Regions from separate parts of the Bacillus sp. PK6-16 genome, predicted to be linked through region 2. Evidence: riboswitches for the same ligand, from Rfam matches in the RefSeq annotation. Region 2 holds a riboswitch; the other holds the start of a gene.
The links. Region 2 has a riboswitch for cyclic di-AMP ahead of M1D66_RS17835 (APC family permease). Riboswitches for the same ligand answer to the same signal wherever they lie in the genome.
Positions count from the first base shown of each region.

Region 1: linked by a shared signal. The riboswitch ahead of M1D66_RS23405 (SipW-dependent-type signal peptide-containing protein) and the one ahead of M1D66_RS17835 (APC family permease) in region 2 are both predicted to bind cyclic di-AMP.

Region 1 is NZ_CP096511.1:4,550,835-4,557,539, forward strand. Features, by position in the region: gene kdpDN (KdpD-like non-kinase potassium sensor) at 1-137, opposite strand, end outside; gene kdpC (K(+)-transporting ATPase subunit C) at 194-775, opposite strand; gene kdpB (potassium-transporting ATPase subunit KdpB) at 792-2,882, opposite strand; gene kdpA (potassium-transporting ATPase subunit KdpA) at 2,896-4,563, opposite strand; gene kdpF (K(+)-transporting ATPase subunit F) at 4,583-4,663, opposite strand; gene M1D66_RS23405 (SipW-dependent-type signal peptide-containing protein) at 4,660-4,764, opposite strand; cyclic di-AMP (ydaO/yuaA leader) riboswitch at 4,865-5,010, opposite strand; gene M1D66_RS23410 (hypothetical protein) at 5,145-5,267, opposite strand; gene M1D66_RS23415 (hypothetical protein) at 5,271-5,504, opposite strand; gene M1D66_RS23420 (hypothetical protein) at 5,518-5,904, opposite strand; cyclic di-AMP (ydaO/yuaA leader) riboswitch at 5,998-6,145, opposite strand; gene thiD (bifunctional hydroxymethylpyrimidine kinase/phosphomethylpyrimidine kinase) at 6,227-6,705, opposite strand, start outside.
Region 2 is NZ_CP096511.1:3,499,032-3,505,736, reverse strand. Features, by position in the region: gene trhO (oxygen-dependent tRNA uridine(34) hydroxylase TrhO) at 119-1,078, shown strand; gene M1D66_RS17850 (hypothetical protein) at 1,288-2,763, opposite strand; gene panE (2-dehydropantoate 2-reductase) at 2,939-3,883, shown strand; gene M1D66_RS17840 (hypothetical protein) at 3,948-4,076, opposite strand; cyclic di-AMP (ydaO/yuaA leader) riboswitch at 4,217-4,363, shown strand; gene M1D66_RS17835 (APC family permease) at 4,508-6,334, shown strand.

The DNA.
Region 1 (6,705 bases), 1.1 Mb from region 2:
CTTTTTCCTACGCCTGGAGCTGCTCCTACATATAGCTTTAACTTTCCGCGATTTTGCTGACGAATATATTCTAAATATTCCTCTGGCGTTCGCCTTTGAAACTTCGGTTCATAATCATCTGCATACAAAATAAACACTACCTTTCATTCGAAACAACGCTACCTCAATCCGTTAGATTGAGGTAGCACTGTTACTATTTCATTAATTTCTGTAATGCCAAATTTAGCTTTAAGACGTTTACGCGGGTCTCTCCAAATAAACCAAGCGCAGCACCTTCTGTTTGATCTTTAATCAATTGATTAAGTTTTTCTTTCGGAATATTCGTTAATTTCGAGATGCGATCCACCTGCACCGAGGCCGCCTTTGGACTAATATCAGGATCAAGCCCTGAACCTGAATTTGTCACTAAATCTATTGGTATTTCTGTAACCGGAACAGCTGGATTTTTTTCCTTCCAGTCCGCAATACTTTTCTCTACTCGCTTTGCTAAATCTGGATTAGATGGTGCATAGTTATTTGAACCAGATGCTTCAGCCTTATATTCAATACTAGAAACACGCCCTTGAAAATAACGTGGATCCGTGAAGTTTTGACCAATTAATTTAGAACCAATCACTTCATTTTTATCATTATATATTAGACTTCCATCCGCGTTATCCTTCATTACTGCTTGTGCAATACCAGTAACAATAAGTGGGTATACAAGTCCACACAACACTAGAAATGTAAAAGTAATACGGATAATTGGTGATAGTATACTTTGTTTCTTCTCCATCTTTTTCCCCTCTTCCTTATATAAACAAGCCGACAATCATATCAATTACCTTAATTCCAATGAACGGAACGATAACTCCGCCAAGCCCATAAATAAGTAAGTTTCGGCTAAGCAATGCATTAGAACTCATCGGTTTATATGCAATACCTTTCATCGCTAACGGAATGAGTAATGGAATAATAACAGCGTTAAATATTAATGCTGATAAAATTGCTGACAGTGGTGATGTTAGTTTCATAATGTTTAATGCTTCCATTTGCGGAATCGCAAGTGTAAACATTGCTGGAATGATTGCAAAATATTTCGCTATATCATTCGCAATACTAAACGTCGTTAAAGCACCTCGCGTCATTAACAATTGCTTACCGATTCCTACAACCTCAATAATTTTCGTTGGATTTGAGTCTAGATCAATCATGTTCGCCGCTTCTTTCGCTGCTGTCGTACCACTGTTCATCGCTAATCCAACGTCCGCCTGTGCTAATGCTGGAGCATCATTTGTACCATCACCTGTCATCGCTACAAGTTTCCCTTTATCTTGCTCTGCTTTAATAACAGCAATTTTATCTTCCGGTTTACACTCGGCAACGAATTCATCTACTCCAGCTTCTTTTGCAATCGTTGCTGCTGTTAACGGATTATCACCTGTACACATAACCGTTTTAATCCCCATTTGGCGCAACTGTTCAAAACGATCACGCATACCCGGTTTTACTGTATCCTTTAAATAAATTAAGCCATAAATACGATTATCTACTGCAACTACAAGTGGTGTTCCGCCCTCTTTTGAAATTAAGTCAGCTTTTTGATTTACATCTTTCGGAATTGTTCCGCCTTGTGACTCAACCCATTCAATAACGGCACCTACAGCACCTTTTCTCACTTTCGTTCCGTCTTGTAAATCAACACCACTCATTCTCGTTTCTGCTTTAAACGGAACAAACTCACCTTGTTCTGCAAGTTCTCTATTATATGATATAGATTTTCCCTGCACATACTCGATAACAGATCGACCTTCTGGTGTTTCATCTAAAACAGAACTAATAGCGGCCCACTTTCCAACTTGCTCAATCGTTTCATTTCCTACAGGTAATAATGTATGAGCCATTCGGTTCCCAAAAGTAATTGTACCTGTTTTATCTAAAATAATTGTATTAATATCGCCAGCAGCTTCTACTGCTTTCCCTGACATCGCTAATACGTTAAATTTTGTTACCCGGTCCATCCCAGCAATACCAATCGCTGATAGCAAACCACCAATTGTCGTTGGAATTAAACATACTAACAACGCTACAAGTACAGCAGTATCAATTTGAAAACCTAAATAATTTGTAAAAATCGGCAACGTCACAACGACGATCAAGAAAATAAGAGTTAAGCTCGTTAATACTGTATTTAAAGCAATCTCATTCGGCGTTTTTTGACGAGCAGCTCCTTCTACTAAAGAAATCATTTTATCGATAAATGATTCACCAGGATTACTCGTAATGACAATTGTAATTTCATCACTTACGACCATCGTTCCACCTGTTACGGAACAAAAATCACCGCCTGCTTCTTTTATAACAGGAGCTGATTCACCTGTAATTGCAGATTCATCTACAGATGCTAATCCTTTGATTACTTCGCCATCACTTGGAATCATTTCTCCTTGTTTTACGATAACAACATCACCTTTTCTAAGATCAGTTGCTGAAACTTGGACAATGTCTCCATTTTCTTTTACTACATTTGCAAACACATCTTTCTTCGACTGCTTTAAAGAATCGGCTTGCGCTTTACCACGACCTTCTGCTAATGCTTCTGCAAAATTCGCAAATAAAACTGTAAATAATAGAATGAGAGAAACTGTTATATTAAACCATCCTGGTATACTACTAGAACTGCTTGGAAGAAAAGATAAAATGAACGTAATGATAAATCCAATTTCCACAACGAACATAATCGGATTCTTTATCATGACCTTCGGATTCAATTTCGCAACGGATTGCTTCATCGCATGTGTTACGATATCACGATCCATCGTTTTCGCTTGTCTAACTTCATCTTCTACAGCATGTATTTGGGACTCATTTAATTGTTTTTCTTTTACTACTACCGGTCTCATCATTTACCCTCCATTACTTCAATGTAAGAAATTCTGCAATTGGACCGAGTACTAACATTGGGAAGAATGTTAATGCACCGACAATTACAATTGTTCCGATGAAGATGCCACCAAATAAACTATTATCCGTACGGAACGTTCCGACTGTTTCTGGCACTACCGTTTTTTCTTTCAATGAAGCTGCCACAGCTAGCATCGTAATTAAACTGAAGTAACGTCCTAAAAACATAACTAAACCAGTCGTAATATTCCAAAACGGTGTATTATCTCCTAATCCTTCAAATCCAGATCCGTTATTCGCAGCTGACGATGTATATTCATATACCACTTGCGTCAAACCGTGGAAACCGGAATGAGAAATAGCATCCGTCCCTAAATTTGTTGAAAGAGCTAATGCCGAAAATCCTAAAATGAGCAATGGATGAAATAAAATCGTGACCGCGATTAATTTCATTTCCTTACCTTCAATCTTTTTACCTAAAAACTCTGGTGTCCGTCCAACCATTAACCCAGATATAAACACCGCGATAATTGCATACATAATAATGTTTACAAAACCTGCTCCAACGCCGCCATACACAGTATTTAACATCATATTTACAAGCGGAACTAAACCGCCAATTGGTGTTAACGTATCATGCATCGTATTAACAGCGCCTGTTTCAGCAGCTGTCGTTACCGTTGCGTATAGTGAAGAAAATACTGTTCCAAATCGTACTTCTTTCCCTTCTGTACTTCCTTGTACATGTTCGATACCCATTCCATTTAATGCCGGATTCCCATTTAGTTCAGATGTCGTAATCGTTATAAATCCTAGTAAAAACACCATAAAAAGTGATACGAAAAGGATGCGACCTTGTTTTTTATTTCCTACCATTCGTCCGTACGTAAATGGAAGTGCTGTTGGTAATAACATCATAAGCATCATTTGCAAAATATTACTCATTTGTCCTGGATTTTCAAAAGGATGCGTAGAGTTCGCTCCGAAAAATCCACCGCCGTTATTTCCAAGTTCCTTTATGGAAACGAATGATGCAACAGGTCCACGTAATATACTTTGCTTTGCCCCATCAATCGTTTGTGCTGTAACCGCCCCATCTAACGTTTGCGGTACGCCAAGTGCGACAAAAACTAGTGCCGCAATAAATGCGATAGGAAGAAACACTCTCGTTAACGCTCTCGTAAAATCAACGAAAAAGTTACCGAGTTCTTTTCCAGCAAGTCCTCTTATAAAAGCCATAACGAGCGCTAATGTCGTTGCTGGTGCCGCAAACATTAAAAATGTAATCCCGATTAATTGTGATAAATAGGATAAACCATTTTCACCGCTATAATGCTGTAAATTTGTATCAGCCATAAAACTAATCGCTGTATTAAAAGCGAGCGTAGGCTCCATCCCTTCAATATGCGCTGGATTTAGCGGCAGCACACCTTGTAATCTGAAAATGAAATATACAACAACAATCATAAATCCGTTGAGTAAAACTAATGATAATGCGTACTGTTTCCACGTTTGATTGTATTCTTTTACACCCGTAATTTTAAAAATAAGTTTTTCAAAAGGCCCAAATACTTTATCTAGCGTTTTGCTACCTTGAAAAGCTTTTTCTAAATAAACCCCCGTTGGCTTTGCTACTAAAATAAACAAGAGCATTGTAATAATGACTGCAACCCAAATCATAATGAATGATTCCCCCTAATTAAAACTTCTCTGGATTTAATAATGCATACACTAAATACACTGTAATTGCTGCGACAATAACCGATAAGACAATCATCATGATTGCTTTCCTTCTTTCACAACTTTATCTGACCAACTTGCAAGACTTGCCATTGATGCAACTAATAAAATAAAAATCCCGACCATTACAACATCTAACATAGCTATCCCTCGCTTTGTTTTTGTTAAAATTTACCATTTAAATATTAAAAAAGAACACTGAGCTCTACTCAGTGTTCAAAAAATGAACAACAAAAAGTAAACCTCCTCTCTAAACGCTTACGAGGTTAGCTGTCGGATTCGGGCCTAAAGAGTAGCCCTACTTTCAAAACTGAAAGATTCACCCCAAGTGACGATGCACAAAATTGGTTCCCCCGCTCCATTTCTGGAACTCAGCGATTTTAGGTTTTTTTGGAAATTTTATGAATGATTTATGAGAGTAAATATACTCCTCTATATTTCACTTGTAAAGGAGTAAATTACTGAAAATAATAATATTTATATTCATTTAAACGCTTACATTGAAGGTTATTACTATTATTTCATCTATTTTCTTTATTTCTCTTCTCTTTTCTTAAAAATGACCTTTTAAATATGAAATAAAAAGAGCGAATGACATGAAGTGCATAGCTTGTTGCACTCAGCATTCGCTCTTTTTTATTCAACCTTTATTCTCCTCGTAAAAATGCACGTAAATTTCTCCCGCGAATATAAACTTGTGTCAATTCTGCATGTAGCTGCTCATACTCGGTAATATCTACCTCTAAATACAAAGCATCTTTTGATGGTAATATAATATACGGCCCTGGAAAAAGGGGATCGATCTGAACCAATTCTTGAACTCGCTCTACCGATACTGCCCAACGATTTGCTATATCTCCAAGTAATAGTACCTTCATCATTTCTTCCCCCACCCTATTCAAAAAATAAAAAAGAAATATTATCACAATTTGTAAACACGACAAACTTAGCTCCAATTGTTTCATAGAGCCTCGCTGGATATCGTTTATTCCTTGTAACAACAGTAATAGGTGCTTGAAAAGAAAAGCGAATGTGTTCTGTTAAAAAACTAACGATTGGAAGCTCATCCCCTAGTAAAATCACCTTCTTAATACACTCACAAATACTAGTAAAGTCCTGCTCCTTACTGCAGCTATAAGTCCAATCAAACCCACAATTCCTAACTTCAGCCGCTATCTCTTCATTTGCTGTAAAAATAATTAACTCATGTTGAAATGATACTAAATCTCTTAAACTATTTACCTTACTTTCTTCTCCAACACAAATAAGTGTTAGTTCCATGTACCTCATCCTCCTTAGTATAAAAGAAATCAAACATAGATTGATATTCCCCTATACTAATCAGATCGATGAAGTGATGTATCCATCATGGCACCGTCCTCTCTCAAGACGCTTACGAAGTTAGCTGTCGGATTCGGACTTTGAGAGTAGCCCTACTTTCAAACTTGAAAGATTCACCCCTAGTGACACTGCACAAATTGGTTCCTCCGCTCCATATAATTGGACTCAGCGTTTACAAAAAAATGTATTCTGGCTGATATATTACTCCTGTATTTTGAAAAAGTAAACAGAAAAAAAGCCAGTTATAAAACTGGCTTTTCACTTATCTATCACGCGTTCTATTCACTTTATACGCAAAATGATTCGTCGGTCCATGACCACTACCAATATTCAATGGCTCTTCAATTGCTATACTAATAAATCGTTTTGCTTCTTGAACAGCATCTTCAATTGAGTATCCTTTCGCAAGTCCTGCTGTAACCGCTGAAGCAAATGTACACCCACTTCCATGCGTTTGCTTTGAAGGAATTCGCTCGCTTCTAAACTCAATAAATTTTTCTCCATCAAAGAGGAAATCAATTACTTCATTCCCTTGATATTCTGCATGTCCGCCCTTCATAAGCACATATTTAGCACCTAATTCATGCAATATTTTTGCAGCTACCTTACTATCTTCAACATTATGAATCTCCATCCCAGTTAACACTTCTGCTTCTGGGACATTCGGTGTTATAACAGTTGCTACTGGTAATAAATATTCTTTTAATGCTTGAACTGCTTCTTGCTGTAATAATGATGCAC
Region 2 (6,705 bases):
AACTGATAGAAAATAGTATAAAGAAAAGAAAATGGGATTCATTTTCTTATTATATATGTTTTGATATGAACGTTAACTTATACATGATTTTAAAAATTAGATAGGTGGTAGAAATACATTGGCAACTACAAAACCATACAGAGTATTACTATATTACATGTACACAACAATTGAAAACCCAGAAGAATTCGCGGCAGAGCATTTAGAATTTTGTAATTCACTTGAATTAAAAGGAAGAATTCTTGTAGCGAAAGAAGGTATTAACGGAACTTGTTCAGGAACTGTAGAACAAACAGAGAAATACATGGAAGCAATGAACAATGATCCACGTTTTGACGGTATTGTATTTAAAATAGATGAAGCTGATGGTCATGCATTCAAGAAAATGCACGTGCGTCCTCGTCCAGAGTTAGTTACACTTCGTCTAGAAGATGACATTAACCCACACGAAATAACTGGCAAGTATTTAGAACCAAAAGATTTTTATGAAGCAATGAAACAAGAAGATACAGTTATCATTGATGCACGAAATGATTATGAGTTTGATTTAGGTCACTTCAAAGGTGCGATTAAACCTGATATCGAATCATTCCGTGAATTACCAGATTGGATTCGTGAAAATAAAGAAGTACTTGAAGGTAAAAAGATTTTAACTTATTGTACAGGCGGAATTCGTTGTGAGAAGTTTTCTGGTTGGTTAGTTCGTGAAGGCTATGAAGATGTAAGTCAGCTTCACGGCGGAATTGTAACGTACGGAAAAGACCCAGAGGTACAAGGTGAGCTTTGGGATGGACAATGTTACGTGTTCGATGAGCGTATTGCTGTACCAGTAAACCAAAAAGAACATGTTATCGTTGGTAAAGACCACTTTACAGGTGAACCTTGTGAGCGCTATGTAAACTGTTCAAATCCAGAATGTAATAAGAAAATTTTATGTTCTGAAGAAAACGAAGCGAAATATTTACGTGCATGTTCTCATGAATGTCGTGTAAGTCCACGTAACCGCTACGTAATACAACATGAATTAACGGAAGAGCAAGTAGCTGCTGCATTAGAGCAAATCGAAGCAGGGAAGTAAACTGAATTCGTATAATAAAAGGGGTACTCCAAGTTTAATTTTGGAGCACCCTTTTTTTATTATCCGGTCCTGTTATTTGTCGGTTTTTGTCGGTAAGTCGATATATTAAAAAAATCGCTGATATATTTCGAGTTGCGCCGATATAATGGGAAAATCGCTGATAAAAATTCACTTACTGCAGCGGGCCAAGAATTTGAAAATAATCTTCTTTAATTTTTATCTTCTTTCTCTTTAACGGCAGAAAGTACAGTTTGTTTTACCCAAGCTTTTCTTCGTTTATGTTGTAGACCCCATTGGTATAAACTTTGGGCTCCTAAAATAAGTGAAATGACAATGCCGCTAATCGCAATTAATAGAGCGAAAAATTCAAGAGGTGACGATATTTTGTTTGAATCGGTGTTTCTTAAAAGGTCAATCATAGTAAACCCTAACATTTGGCCCACTACAGAGTAGAGCGTTAAAATTAATAATAAAAGGCTATCTTTTTTAGAGGCGACATTTTCTTGATATTTAAACAAACTATCAAGATTTTGTTTCGCGTTCGAGTATAGAACCTCAATATTAAAAAGTTTTCTTAAGCGGAAGAAAATATCTTCACTCTGTGATTGGGATACTAATTCTAAAGAAAAATAATTAGCAGTGAACGAATTGATCGAATAAATTAATTTCTCTATTTCATTAGTATCTTGTTCAATATTTAGCTCAGCATAGGCGTTCGCCATTTTTAATAAAACAATTTTATGGAATAGGTTTAATAATAAAGCGTAATAAAATTCCCCGTACATTTGACTAGCAAGTTTAGCGATTTCGCGTTCTCCTTCATTTGTTACACATGTAAAAATATGTTCTTCCATTATGAAATAACGATTTGGAGCCCATCTCTGGTAAGCGTGTTTTTTTAAATAGTCATGAATGTAAGGAAGGTTATTTGCACTCACATATGGCTTACCATCACTTGTTAATCCGGAAAGACTAGAAGTACGATAAACATCCACTTCGTTAAGTTCCATACCTTCTTTTAGTGACAATAAAGTTTGGACGTACATTCTTTGGTCTTCGAAGAAAGGGAAGGTTTGAAAGTATGAACTTCTTAATCTCTTCTTTTCAAAGAAATCAGTTACGCCATGAAATAAATAACCAAAAATGAATTTTTCAACTTGGGAATACTTTTTTCCGTTACATTCAATACAAATAGTCTCATTTGTATCATTTTTAGTTTCAAGTACACGGAAGCGAGCAGCGAATTCGATTGCTTCAGATAAAGTCATGTTTGGAGCAGTGTTTACTTCTGTTCGAATTGTTAAGAAGCCAAGTTCATAAGGACAAAGTGTTACATCAATAGAGTGTATCTTGAATGGGATTGAAATAAGGTTTGTTGTTAAATGTCCAGTTAAGTTAAGGTCCTTTGAATAACGTTGCAAGCCCTTTTGATGCTCTGAGTGAGGAAAGAGAATTTTATTGGTAAATGAAAGATAGTATGCTTCCATATTTTGATGTGAAACTTTAAACTCCCCATAATATGTATTTTCATCATCGAGATGATCGAGCCGAAAAGGACGAAAATCGTTTTTTTGTAAGAAAGGGAACATATTTTGTTCATATCCAGTTTTAAAAGAAAACGGGAATATAAATTGAAATATAGCTGTTGCTACATCTTTTTCCTCAATTGCTTGTATTACCTCCATCTACATTGTTTCCTTTCCGTATATGCTATAGAAACAACATGCCCAAATTTATTTGAAAATAACCACTGTTTTATACCCGATTGAGAGTGAAAATTCAGCTTATTTAGCAGAGGACATGTATAATGTTATGTATACTAAAAGTTATAAAATTTTATTTTGAAAAGGGGGATGCTGTATGCGGATTTTAGTATTAGGCGCTGGTGGAGTCGGAGGATTTTTTGGTGGCAGATTAGTCGAAAAGGGAGAAGATGTTACATTTCTTGTTCGTAGTAAACGGAAAAAACAATTAGAGGAAAGAGGACTTGTAATCCGAAGTGTTAACGGGGATTTTTCCTTTCAACCGAAATTAATAACGAAAGAAGAGAGAACTTCTCCATTTGATGTCATTTTATTTTCAACAAAAGCGTATCACTTAAACGAGGCAATTCAAGATTTGAAGCCGTTTGTTGGCGAAAATACTGTAATCATTCCATTGTTAAATGGTATCGCTCATTTATCGCTATTACAAAAAGAATTCGGCGAAGAAAAAGTAATTGGCGGTTTATGCTTTATCGAGACGACGTTAAACGATCAAGGAGAAATTGTACAAACTAGCGCTGCCAACAGACTTGTGTTTGGAGAAATTAAGTCTCAAAATTCAGAGAGAGTAAAGCATATTTCTAAAGCATTTGCAGGTACGAAATCTAGTTTTGTTTTAAGTGAAAATATTACGCAAGATATGTGGCATAAATATTTATTTATTACTGTAATGTCCGGTGTGACAACGTTAATGCGTGCACCAATTGGACCAATCCGTGAAAGTGAAGGCGGCCGTGATTTTATCCGTAATGTATTTGAGGAATCTGTACAAATCATGAGAGTATTAGGAGCTCCCGTAAAGGAAAATATTGCCGAGGAACATATGAAAACAATTGATAAAATTTCGTATGATATGAAGTCATCGATGCAACGTGATATGGAGAAGGGTTCGTTTATTGAAGGGAAGCACTTGCAAGGATATTTACTGGATGTAGCAGAGAAATTTTCTATAGCGGCACCATTATTAGGCACTATATATCAAAATTTAAAGGTGTATGAAGAGATGACCTTTAACAGATCTGTAATAGAATTAGATGTATGAAAAAATAAAAAAGATAGCAATATATAAGTGTATTGCTATCTTTTTTATTTTTTTGTATGACAAATTATTTATTTCTTTTCGTTCTATCTGTCAAATTTATTTCCTGTTCACGTTTACCATATAACTGATTAATTTCATTTGCTACTGCATCTAAATATGAATCGGAAAAAATAGGCTTCTTTTCTTTAGACATATGGGTCTCCTTTGCGGATTTTTTAGTATTCATTATGTATATTTCTCAGTGGATTATGCACAATCATTTTAATTTTTTTCTTATTGAAAATTTTTGTTTACTTTTTGAAAATAAAGGAGTATTATAATCCACAGTTTCAATTTTCTAAATCGCTGAAACCGCATGGTACGGGGGACCCGTTTTTACGGATTAGTACATAATCCGATGGGGTGAATCCTTAAAAAAGGTAGGGCTACTCATAGGCCCGAATCCGACAGCTAACCTCGTAAGCGTTATATTGAGAAGGAAGGTGGAGCTTGTGCGACAAAAAAAATAATGTCTACAAGTCTATTTCGCTATGGCTTGTAGACATTTTTTGTTTTCTGAGGAAATAGTTTACTGGCTGTAACAAGCAGAAAAGTTCGTACAAAATTATTGGAGAGTGGACAGCATTGGTTTCATCTATTAAAAGATTTTTAATTGGAAGACCGTTAAAATCAACGGAGCTTGGAGAACAAAAGCTTAATAAAACGAAAGCTTTAGCTATTTTATCTTCTGACGCATTGTCATCAGTTGCTTACGGTCCAGAGCAAATTTTAATTGCTTTAGCAGGTGTTGGAGCGATCGCTTATTGGTATTCCATTCCGATCGCTGTTGGGGTATTAGTATTATTGACAGCCCTTATTTTATCTTATCGTCAAATTATTTTTGCTTATCCGCATGGCGGGGGAGCGTATGTTGTATCAAAAGAAAATTTAGGGATGAATCCAGGCTTAATTGCTGGAGGATCTTTATTAGTTGACTATATTTTAACTGTTGCGGTAAGTGTGTCCGCTGGTACAGATGCAATTACGTCTGCGTTTCCTAGCTTACATGCACACAACGTAATTATTGCGGTTATATTTGTTATATTAATTACGATATTAAATTTAAGGGGAGTAACGGAATCAGCTTCCGTTTTAGCATATCCTGTTTATTTATTCGTTTTAGCACTATTTATATTAATTGGTGTGGGCATATATAATATTTTAACTGGTCATGTTTCACCCACTTTACATGCGCCGATTGGTACACCAGTTGCAGGGATTAGTTTATTTTTATTACTAAGAGCATTTGCATCAGGTAGTTCTGCTTTAACAGGTGTTGAAGCAATTTCAAATGCAATTCCGAACTTTAAAGATCCTGCGCCAAACAATGCTGCAAAAACATTGCTTGCAATGGGTGCATTACTTGCTGTGTTATTTTCAGGAATTGTATTTTTAGCTTATTATTACGGAGTGACTCCGAGTAAAGAAGTAACAGTTGTTTCTCAAATTGCTGAACAAACATTTGGACGTAATTTCATGTACTATTTCATACAAGGTACAACAGCTTTAATATTAATTCTCGCTGCTAATACAGGTTATTCTGCATTTCCTTTATTAGCGGTTAACCTTGCAAAAGATAAATTCATACCGAGAATGTTTACGATTAGAGGAGACCGTCTAGGTTACTCAAACGGTATTATTATACTTGGAGTTGCTTCGATTATTTTAATTGTAGCTTTCCAAGGACAAACAGAACATTTAATTCCACTATATGCAGTAGGTGTATTTATTCCATTTACACTTTCTCAAACAGGGATGGTATTAAAATGGCTTCGCGAAAAGCCTGAAGGATGGGCTTTAAGATTAACGGTTAATTTAATTGGTGCAGTTATTAGTTTTATCGTAATGAGCATGTTCTTTTTAACTAAATTTGCACAAGTTTGGTCGATTCTTATTTTCTTACCAGTTATTATCTTCTTATTCCATCGAATTAAGAAGCATTATGATGCAGTGGGTGATCAATTAAGTTTAAAAACTTGCGAACCTCTTATTCCAATTGAGGGGAATGTAATTGTCGTTCCTGTAGCAGGTATGACCCATGTAGTAGAAAATTCATTGAACTATGCGAAATCCCTTTCGGCAGATCAAGTTATCGCAGTATATGTTGCTTTTGACAGAGAAGAGGAAAAGAAATTTGAAGAGAAATGGAAGAAGTGGCAACCTGAAGTAAGGCTTGTTACATTACATTCTCATTATAGAAGTATTATTCAGCCGCTAACGAAGTTTATCGATACAGTGCAATATAAGGCGAGTGAATCGAATTACCGTGTTACGGTCGTTATACCACAGTTTATTCCAAAAAAAGGTTGGCATAACATTCTTCATAATCAATCCAGTTTACTCATACGTGCGTATTTACTTTATAAAAGAAATGTTGTTATTACGACAGTTCCATATCATTTGAAAAAATAAGAAGATTTTTAAGGATAGCTTTGTGAAAATGAAGCTATCCTTTTTGTGTATATGCTATGCATAATTGCATATGGGCTTAAAAATTATACCAATATAATTTAATTGGTTATTTGAAAGTAGTGTTTTCTGTTGTGATATGTAGATATTTCAATCGATAAAGCGAATCGGATTATATTTTGAAATAAGGACATGAAAGCTTGAAAATAAAGGGAATGAAAATACTTCTTTACGATATATAAACAGCTGTGTTTAAATGACCTTACAGTACAAAATTTATATGAAAACAAAACGGAATTTCATATTTACTTACGTTATTAAGTTTAAAATGAATAATATTTTTATGTAATATATTCACTGTATCGATGTGGAAA